One region of the Novosphingobium resinovorum genome, then DNA from elsewhere that is predicted to be linked to it. Evidence: predicted binding sites of a transcription regulator. Region 1 holds the regulator's gene; each other region holds the start of a gene.
What was found. The regulator LexA, encoded in region 1, represses DNA repair genes until DNA is damaged. The targets are predictions, from matches to a motif close to GTTCCNCNCTTGTTCT.

Region 1 (3,273 bases):
GGCTTCGCCATCTTGCCCTCCTGCTGCTGACGGGCGTGGTCATCGACCTCGCGCTCATGCCGATCGGCCTGTATCATTTCCACCGCGCCGGAGTGTATGGAGCGCTGGCCAACGTGGCGGCAATTCCGCTGTCTACCTTTGTCGTGATGCCTTTGCTGGCTTGTGCATTGGTCCTCGATATCGCCGGGCTGGGCGGGCCGGTCTGGTGGCTCGCCGGAATCTCGATAGACCTGCTGGTCGGCCTGGCCCGCTGGTTCGCGTCGAGACCGGGCGCTGTGAACCTGCTTCCCGGTACAGACACCTGGGCATTCCTGCTTTTCGTCGCGGGAGGTCTGTGGATGGGCCTTTGGAGCGGCCGCATTCGCTGGGCCGGGCTACCGATCGCCTCGGTCGGTGTGTTCTTGCTGGCGACCGCACCGGCGGCGGACATGCTGGTGTCCGGAGATGGTCGCCATGTCGGGCTGGTCGAAGATGGCGGGAAACGGCTTTACCTGCTTCGAAACAGCGAAAGCGGCTACGCCCGGGACAATCTCATGGAATTCGCCGGGATCGAGGCAGACCCGGTCACGTTCGACAAGTTCCCGGGTGCCCGCTGCAACCGTGATTTCTGCGCCTTGCCGGTCAGACGCTCCGGCACCACGTGGCATGTGCTGGTTTCGCGGGGCCGCGATGCCGTCGCGGAACGGTCGCTCGCCGCTGCATGCGAACGCAGCGACATCGTCATATCGGATCGCTGGCTGCCGCGCAGTTGCAAGCCGCGCTGGTTCAAGGCCGATCGAGGATCGCTTGGGCAGACTGGCGGGCTGGCGGTATATCTGGGCAAGGCCCGTATCGATACGGTAGCCCAGACCCAAGGTGAACACGGCTGGTGGCGTCCCCGGCCTGTTCACCGTTACAGGAATGCTCCTGCGCCGCGCAAATCGCAGTAATTACCGGTTGCTGCTGCGCCAAGGCCTTCATGGCGCAGCGTGGCCGTGTCAGTTGTACCGTCGAAGCAGGCCGGCGAGCTTGCCTTGGACTTCCACTTCGTCCGCACCGTAAATCTGCGGTTCGTAAGCGGCATTTGCGGGATCCAACCGCACCATTCCCGCCTCGCGCCGAAGGTACTTGAGGGTGGCCTCTTCCCCGCGGATCAGGGCAACGACGATCTCGCCGTCGCGAGCGGCATTCGTGCGCTTCACGAGGGCGAAATCACCATCCAGAATGCCCGCCTCGATCATCGAGTCGCCGGAGACCTCGAGCGCGTAATGCTCGCCGGAGCCAAGCAGGGCGGCAGGGACAGGCAACATGGACTGTCCTTCGAGAGCCTCGATCGGCACACCTGCGGCAATACGCCCGTGCAGCGGGATCTCGATAACGTCGTTGGCGGCTTCGACGGAACGACGCGGCGTCTGCGGACGCGCCAATCCATCATTGCTGTTCGCTGCAGAAGGACGCAGGGCCTTGCTTCCCGTGTCATCGGCCTGGCGCAAGACTTCGAGCGCACGTGCACGGTTGGGAAGGCGGCGGATGAAGCCGCGTTCTTCCAGTGCGGAAATCAGTCGGTGAACACCGGACTTGGACTTGAGGTCGAGCGCCTCCTTCATCTCCTCGAAGCTGGGGGAGATGCCTGTCTCCTCAAGCCGGACCTGGATGAACCGGAGCAATTCGTGCTGCTTGCGCGTCAACATGTCGCTGCCTTCTCGTGACCTCCGAACCAGGCAAACCCTGATCGCGTTTGTTCTGGTAGTGAACATTGAGGGAACAATCAAGCAACCAATTGCCGATACTTCAGGCAATACCGCCGTTCTGGAGCAAGTATATCCGGACTTCTTCACCAGCCTGTGCCGGACCGGCCAGCGCCGACCGATCGACCAGCACGTTGCTTGCCGCCAGGGACGACAGGGCGCCGCTGTCCTGCAGCGGGCTTACCGTCACATTTTCTCCGTCCCACCAACCGCGCAGGAATTCCCGGCGACGGCCGCTTGGGTGCAGCGGCATGGCCAGCCGGGCTGTCAGCCGCATGGGCAAGGGGCGCGCAGCCCCCTGCATCGCGCGCAGGACGGGGAGCAGGAAATGGTAAGCGGTGACGTAGCTGGAGACCGGATTGCCCGGCAGGCCCAGCACGATCTGACGGCGTCCTGCCACGTCGCGGGTGGCGACTAGGATTGGTTTGCCGGGCTTGATCGCGACACGCCAGAAATCGATGCCCGCGCCCCAGCTTTCGAGTGCCGGACGAATGAGGTCGTGATCGCCGACCGAAGCGCCGCCGCTCGTTACGATGAGGTCGGCATCGGCGGATGCTTCGAAAGCGGAGGTTATTGCCTTGATCGTATCGGGCACCGGGCCGATCCGCCGCGCATCCACGCCCAGCGAACGCGCCATGGCCGTCAGCATCGCGCCGTTGCTGGCGGGAACCTGGTGCGGTGCACAGCGCTCCGGATCGGAGGCGAGTTCGTCGCCGCTGTCGATCACGGTCAGGCGCGGTGTGCGATGCACGGGAAGGTGCGTATGGCCGGCCGCGATCGCCAGCGCCATCTGCGCGGGCGCGATGTGCAGACCAGCGGGCAGGACTTCCACGCCCTGGGCAAAATCCATCCCGCAATGGCGGATGTGCTTGTGCGCCGGTGCGGGCGGCTCGCCCGAGAGTATAAGGTTCGCGCCCTCGCGTGTCAGGTCTTCCTGGATTATGACGGCCGCCGCGTCGGGCGGCAGCATCGCGCCCGTCGAAATTCGGACTGCCTCTCCTTGCGAGAGCGGGCCGACATAAGGATGCCCGGCGGCACTTTCACCGGCGATCCTCCAGGGGCCGCGCATGTCGCCTGCCGTGACGGCGTAGCCGTCCATGGCTGACAGATTTGCGGAGGGCTGCGTGCGTCTGGCGTGCAGCGGTTCAGCCAGGAAACGGCCGAGCGCGCCTTCGATATCGACACGCTCTATCGACAGCGGGGTGACGAGCGCGAGGAGGCGAGCTTGTGCCTCCTCCAGAGAGAGCGGCGCGGAGCCGTTCATTCAGTCCATCCGTCCATCTTCCAATGGCCTGATTTACCGCCGATTTTCTCGACCAGGCGGATGTCTCCGATGACCATGCCCTTGTCGAGCGCTTTGGCCATGTCGTAAATTGTGACAAGTGCGATAGAAGCTGCTGTTATCGCTTCCATTTCTACCCCGGTGCGACCGGTCAGCGAAGCCTTCGCGATGACGCGGATAGCATTATCCTCGAAAGCGAAGTCGAGGTTTACGGCATCGAGCGGCAGCGGGTGGCACATGGGGATGAGATCGGCCGTCCGCTTG
Region 2 (3,273 bases), 600 kb from region 1:
CGAACATGCGTGCGAGATGCTTAGCATCTCGGGTGGCGCGCGCGGTGCCCACGGCGATGCGCTGATCGATCCCGTCCACCCGCTGGCAAGTCAGCACTGCGGTGCGCAAGCCCAGCCGGCGGCCTTGCAGATCGTGCACGAGGTCGGTGAGAAGATCGCCGATTACATGGTTGATGGCCTCGGCGGTGACGATTGGTTCGAGCAGCCGGCGCTCGGCGCGAGGCTCCTCGAACGCAGTCACCGGAACGATCGGCTCGGCAACAAGGCCTCGCGCCTGGTCGAGCCGCTCGACGGCCTTCAGCCCAAGCCTCTTGGCTAGGGGGCCGCGCGGCATTGCATAGAGGTCGCCGATGCTTTCCAGGCCGAAACGGCCTGCCGTTGCCAGAGTGTCGCCGGCCAGGCGCAGGGCGGCCAAGGGCAGGTCGGCGATTGCCTGCGCCTCGCTGCGTGGAGGCAGGATAATCACGGTGTGGCCTGCGAAACGGGCAAGCGCATGCGCGGCGCCCGGCGTTGCGGCAATGGCGATGCGCGCGGTAAAGCCCAGGCGATCCAAAAAACGCAGAACCCGGCGACAGAAGCGATCCTCGCCGCCGAACAGATGCGTGGTCCCGGTGAGATCGAGCCAGAGGCCATCGGCATCGCAGGCACTTGCGGTTGGTGTCCAGTGCCGGACGGCGTGAAGCGCCAGCCGGTCGAGCCAGGCCGCGTCTGCAGTTCGGTCCGCGCCGCGCACGTCGAGGTCGCTTAGGAGTGCGCGTGCGTGGGCGGCGGCCATGCCGGGACGCAGTCCAAGGTCGAGCGCGACCGGGCAGGCGGCGGTCACGACGTCGCGTTGCCCGCTGCGCGTGATGAGGACCAGGGGCCTGGCCCGGAGATATGACTCGCGATGCGCCGCGTGCACCGGCCACGGCCTGCCGGCCGGTCCACCGTCGTCACAAGCCATGGCCCTGAAGGGATGATCGGCGGTTTCGCTGCGCCGCCCCATCTCGCGCATCGTCGGTCGCTGATGAGCCGGCAATGCGTCGATATCGGCCTGCGCCGAGGCGAGGCCAAGCGCACCTTGCGCCCAGCGTGCGCCGGGTCGCCATCCGCCGCCGCGCGGCACCGAGCAGGCACCGGGGTCGTCGTCAATGGCTTGCGAAAAGCGCGGGACCAGCGCGGCCGCGTCAAGCGGCGCGGATGGACGCTCCAACCGGCGTAGTCGCTCGATCGGCAACTGCGGCAGGTAGAGCGAGGCAACCCTGGTCATCGCAGGCCTCGACAAGAAGGGAAAAGGGATTGCCGCCGCGCTGGCGGACAAGTTCGATCGTCCATTGCCCTCGGCCGATGCCCGCATGGGGTAGCGCGGTGGAAGGCGCCGCTGCGATGCTCCAGCGCGTCATTGCAGCGGAGGGCTGAGCCAGCGGGCTGCGCTCGCGCGAACGATGCCGCCGGTAGAGAAGCATCGGGGTTCGCCCGTCGGACGCAGCCAGCTGCAGGCGCCGGGTAGCGGTCTGGTCGGCGGCTTTGACCTCGGCGATGACGCAGGCCAGCGATCCGTCGCGCAAAGCATCTTCGGCCAGTGCAAGGACTTCGGAGTCCTTCCTGCCCTGGGCATAAAGCACCTTGCCAGGGCCGAGCCCGACCTGTTCGAGGCCCGGAGCATACAGGTCGAAGCGGCTAAGCGCCCACAGCACGGTCATGCCCTGGACGGCAGCAAAGCGCGCGGCGAGCCCCGCGGCAAACAGGGTGGCGGCAGCATCGTCGCTCCAGCTGGCGCTGGCGCCGGCGATCTCGTGAAGCGCAGCGCCATCGAGGCCGCCGCTGGCTAGGCGTGTGTCGATTTGCGGCAGGCCGAACGGCAGCACCGGGCCGCGCGCTGCCTGCACCTGCGCGATCTGGGCGCGTAGTGCGGCAAGGTGCTCGGAAGGCAGCCGGGAGGGAAGGGCGGTTTGCAGGATCATTGGTCAACAGCGACTCATTTGTTCGCTATATGTTCTATTCTGACTGCCGCTGCGTCAAGGCGTCGGCCTATGCGAACAAGGCGAGTTGCTCGCTAAGCAACGGGCTGAAAAAGAGAAAGAATTTTCCGGACAACCGCTATGCTCAGTAGTGCCCTCAAGGAAGGGAAGGCGCTCGGGGGCTGTTGATGGGCGCGTTCGCTCGCGATTCCCACTGGTTCGTGAGACGCGGCGATATAAGACAGAGCGTGCTCACCGGCTAAGCGCCAGCCCCCCGTGTCCGGCACTCACAAGCTGCTCAGCCACAACCACATGAATTAAAGCACAGTCGATCTTGACGTCCCGCGCCTTAGCTTGCCCGCAACACGCGCGCAGCGGGCGGATTGCGGCTGCACTATAGGATCAAGCCTGTGTCCGCGTGGGCTCTGCAAATCCGCTGGGCCGCGCGACTTTCTGCTTTTCTGCTGCCCGCCGATCAGTGTAGCGCTTGTAAGCGTACCCGCCTGCAACTGCGGTGATGAGGCCGAGAGGGCCGAGGCGGCGTAGCACCATCGGCGCTGCAAAGCCGAGCAAAGTTCCTCCAGTGCCGCTCACCCCCTGGACGTGCTTTGCGGCCTTGTTTCCTGCGATTGCGCCGATGACCTTGCCAAACATGGGAATCCTCCTTGTGTGCGTTATGCAAGAGACCGGGCCGGGAATGGTTCCGCGCGCGATGTTATCCGGGTAATTCGGGCACCGGATGCGTTTCACATATCCACAGGCTGTGGACAAAGCGGCCTTAAGGCGCGTTCAGCGTGAGTATGCGACTTTGAACGCGGTTTCGGCTGTTCCATGGTGGAAGGCCGTGAAGCTCGAAAGCAACGTAGCTTTGCGAACCATAGACATCGACAGGACGAACTTCTCATGAACAACAGCGATCTCGCCGACGCCATCGCCAACGATCACGGCATTACCAAAGCCGACGCCCGCAAGATTGTCGACGCCGTCTTCGAGGCTATCGGCAGCGCGGCGGCCAAGGGTGAGGAGGTCTCGCTCAACGGCTTTGGCAAGTTCAAGGTTAAGGACAGCCCTGAGCGTGAAGGCCGCAACCCCGCAACCGGCGAGGCAATGACCATCAAGGCTTCGAAGAAGCTGACCTTCACGGTCGCCAAGGCGGTCAAGGACAAGCTCAACGGCTGATGCAATACGGTGGCGGCATCACGCTATTGCCGGCGCCGCCACCATGCATAATTTCCCTGACCAGTTTCCGAGGCCGAGCGGCATGATCGTACGGATAACAGTGGGCAGCAACGCTGATCTTCTTGAATGGTCGGCTCTGCGCACGTCGCTCTGG
Region 3 (3,273 bases), 990 kb from region 1:
TGCAGCAGCGCCGGGTGCGCATTGCCTTCGTGGATCATGCTGCCGCGGGCCATTTCGACATGAAAAGCGGCTTCGCCGCAGAAAGCGCATGACTGTGAACGATTCTCTGCGTGAGCACTGCAAGCGCTTCAGTCGTATATTCAGAGGATGACCAAGATCGAACAATCCCTCGCCCTGCCCTTGCGGCGCCTGACCAATCCCATCCAACTGAGCATCGGCGCCGCCGTGACAGTAGCCGGTACCATCCTGGCCCTGTCCCACCTCTAATCCGCAGAGCCAAGGCAACTGCAAGGCACAAGGCCGACAGTCCCGGGAGCGCGAGGGTGTTAACCCTCGCATTCATACTTCAATCTCTTCCCGAAACAAAAAACCCCGACATTCCTGCCGGGGTTCGTTATCGGATCAGGCGTCGTCCTCGGAAGGTCCGACCATCATTTCCTCCGCCAGACCGTCGGTCTTGGTGCGGATCGCCTTTTCGAGGCGGTCGCAGACTTCGGGGTTGGTCTTGAGGTAGGTCTTGGCGTTTTCACGCCCCTGCCCGATGCGGATCGAATCGTAGCTGAACCACGCGCCCGACTTCTCGACGAGGCCGGCCTTGACGCCGAGGTCGAGGATTTCGCCGATCTTGGAGACGCCTTCGCCGTACATGATGTCGAATTCGACCTGCTTGAACGGCGGGGCGACCTTGTTCTTGACGATCTTGACGCGGGTAGCGTTGCCGACGACTTCGTCGCGGTCCTTGATCGCGCCGGTGCGGCGAATGTCGAGACGGACCGAGGCGTAGAACTTGAGCGCATTGCCGCCCGTGGTCGTTTCCGGGTTGCCGTACATGACGCCGATCTTCATGCGCAGCTGGTTGATGAAGATCACCATGCAGCGCGAGCGGCTGATCGAACCGGTCAGCTTGCGCAGCGACTGGCTCATCAGGCGAGCCTGGAGGCCGACGTGGCTGTCGCCCATCTCGCCTTCGATTTCGGCGCGGGGGACGAGGGCGGCGACCGAGTCGACCACCAGCACGTCGATCGCGTTCGAGCGCACCAGCGTGTCGACGATCTCCAGCGCCTGCTCACCGGTGTCGGGCTGCGAGACGATCAGTTCGTCGATGTTGACGCCCAGCTTCTTGGCATAGACCGGGTCGAGCGCGTGTTCGGCGTCGATGAAGGCGGCGGTGCCGCCGGTCTTCTGCGCTTCGGCGATGCAGTGCAGCGCGAGCGTGGTCTTGCCCGAGCTTTCCGGACCGTAGATCTCGATCACGCGGCCGCGCGGCAGGCCGCCGACGCCAAGTGCGATATCCAGACCGAGCGAGCCGGTGGAGATCGCTTCGACCTGCATGGTCTCCTTCGAGCCCAGCTTCATCGCGGAGCCCTTGCCGAACGCCTTGTCGATCTGTGCGAGCGCGGCTTCGAGCGCCTTCTGACGGTCCATGGAGTCCTTTTCCTTGCCTTCCTGGATCAGCTTGAGCTGAGCGGCCATATTACTTACCTCCTGCTACCTAGCTGACCGGAAAGGTCAACGTCACGAAGCGACCTGTACTCGCTTCGTTCCACCAGAACAAGATAGGAACTTCGGCAGATTTCCGTTTTTTAACGCGGGAATCAGCCCTTGGCGGTCTGCGCCAGAACTTCCCCGACTTTTTCGGAGAGCTGCTGGACCGAGAACGGCTTGGGCATGAACCAGGCGTTGGGGATGCCGATCTGCTTGCGCAGCTGCTCCTCCGCATAGCCCGACATGAACAGCACCGGCAGGTCGGGCGCGAAGCGGCGAATCTCGCGCGCCATGGCTGGACCGTCGAGCGTGGGCATGACGACGTCGGAGACGACGAGGTCGAACTGGCCGCCCTCCTCCACCAGTTCGAGGCCCTCTTCACCGTCGCGCGCGCAGGTGACCTGGTAGCCCTGCCGGGTGAGCGCGCGTTCGGCGACGATGCGCACCGGGTCCTCATCCTCGACCAGCAGGATCGAGCCGCCGCCCGCCCACTGCGTCGGCGGCGGGGTGGGGGCGACGATCGCCTTTTCAGGGAGACTGCCGGGGGTCGCATGGTGGACCGGGAGATAGACGGTGAAGCGCGTGCCGCCGCCTTTGCCATTTTGGCCCACGTCGGTCTCGGCAAAGATGAAGCCGCCCGACTGCTTGACGATGCCGTAGACGGTCGAGAGGCCGAGGCCGGTGCCCTTGCCCTGCTCCTTGGTGGTGAAGAACGGCTCGAAGATCTTGCCGAGGATTTCGGGCGGGATGCCGCCGCCGGTATCCTCGACGATGAGCGCGGTGTACTCGCCCGCCGGGATGATCTCGGACCGCATCGCGCGCACGTCGGTGGTGGTGATGCGGCGGGTCGCGAGCGTCAGCTTGCCCGCACCGTCGCCGCGCGATTGCATGGCGTCGCGGGCGTTGACGCACAAGTTGACGATGACCTGCTCGAGCTGCGTCGGGTCGGCGCGGACGGGGCCGAGATCGCGGTCGTGGGTGACGGCAAGCTGGATTTTCTCGCCGATCAGGCGGCGCAGCATCTGCGAGACGTCGGCGACGACGTCGGGCACCTGGATTACCTCGGGCCGGAGCGTCTGCTGGCGCGAGAAGGCGAGCAACTGGCGGGTCAGCGAGGCGGCGCGGTTGGAGTTGGCGCGGATCTGCTGGATGTCGTCATAGTCCGAATCGCCCGGCGTATGGCGCATCAGCATGAGGTCGCAGGTGCCGAGAATGGCGGTGAGCACGTTGTTGAAATCGTGCGCGACGCCGCCCGCAAGCTGGCCCACCGCCTGCATCTTGGTGGCCTGTGCGACCTGACGCTTGAGGCGCATTTCCTCAGAGGTATCGGTAAGCCCGAGCAACACGGCGGCATCGCCAAGGCCGCGCACGCCCGCGAGGCTGAGCGAGACGGGATCATCCGGCTGACTGGTAAGGCGTATCGCGAGGTCTCCCGCCGCAGCCGGGCCTTGCGCGAAGCGACGGATCGCTTCGGACAGCGCGCGCTTGTCATCCTTGACGACGAGGTCGGTCGGGTAGGTCGGCGGCTCCTGCCCTTCGTGGCCGGCCGCGCGCATGAAGGCCGGGTTGGCGAAGAGGAGGCGTCCGTCGCGGTCGGCCATGGCGAGGCCAAGCGGGAGCTGGCTGAGAAGTGCCTCCAGATGCGGCGCGGAGCCGGTGCCGCCGCCTCCGGTGCCGATGCCCTGCGAGGCCTCGACCACGAGCATCAGCGACGGGGTCGTGTTGGGGTCGGCCTCGTCGGTACGGTCAGGGTCGGTGACGGGGACGTGATAGAGCACCAGCGCGCCG

Region 2: the regulator LexA is predicted to act here: its motif matches at 1,964-1,979, upstream of BES08_RS06165 (ImuA family protein).
Region 3: the regulator LexA is predicted to act here: its motif matches at 1,549-1,564, upstream of recA (recombinase RecA).

What each region holds. Positions count from the first base shown of each region.
Region 1 covers NZ_CP017075.1:723,701-726,973, forward strand. Annotated here, with positions in the region: gene BES08_RS03210 (ComEC/Rec2 family competence protein) at 1-929, shown strand, start outside; gene lexA (transcriptional repressor LexA) at 978-1,670, opposite strand; gene BES08_RS03220 (molybdopterin molybdotransferase MoeA) at 1,771-2,991, opposite strand; gene moaC (cyclic pyranopterin monophosphate synthase MoaC) at 2,988-3,273, opposite strand, start outside.
Region 2 covers NZ_CP017075.1:1,327,608-1,330,880, reverse strand. Annotated here, with positions in the region: gene BES08_RS06170 (DUF6504 family protein) at 1-1,249, opposite strand, end outside; gene BES08_RS06165 (ImuA family protein) at 1,167-1,943, opposite strand; gene BES08_RS06160 (hypothetical protein) at 2,343-2,594, opposite strand; gene BES08_RS06155 (HU family DNA-binding protein) at 2,844-3,119, shown strand; gene aac(6') (aminoglycoside 6'-N-acetyltransferase) at 3,202-3,273, shown strand, end outside.
Region 3 covers NZ_CP017075.1:1,716,122-1,719,394, forward strand. Annotated here, with positions in the region: gene recA (recombinase RecA) at 403-1,473, opposite strand; gene BES08_RS07950 (hybrid sensor histidine kinase/response regulator) at 1,596-3,273, opposite strand, start outside.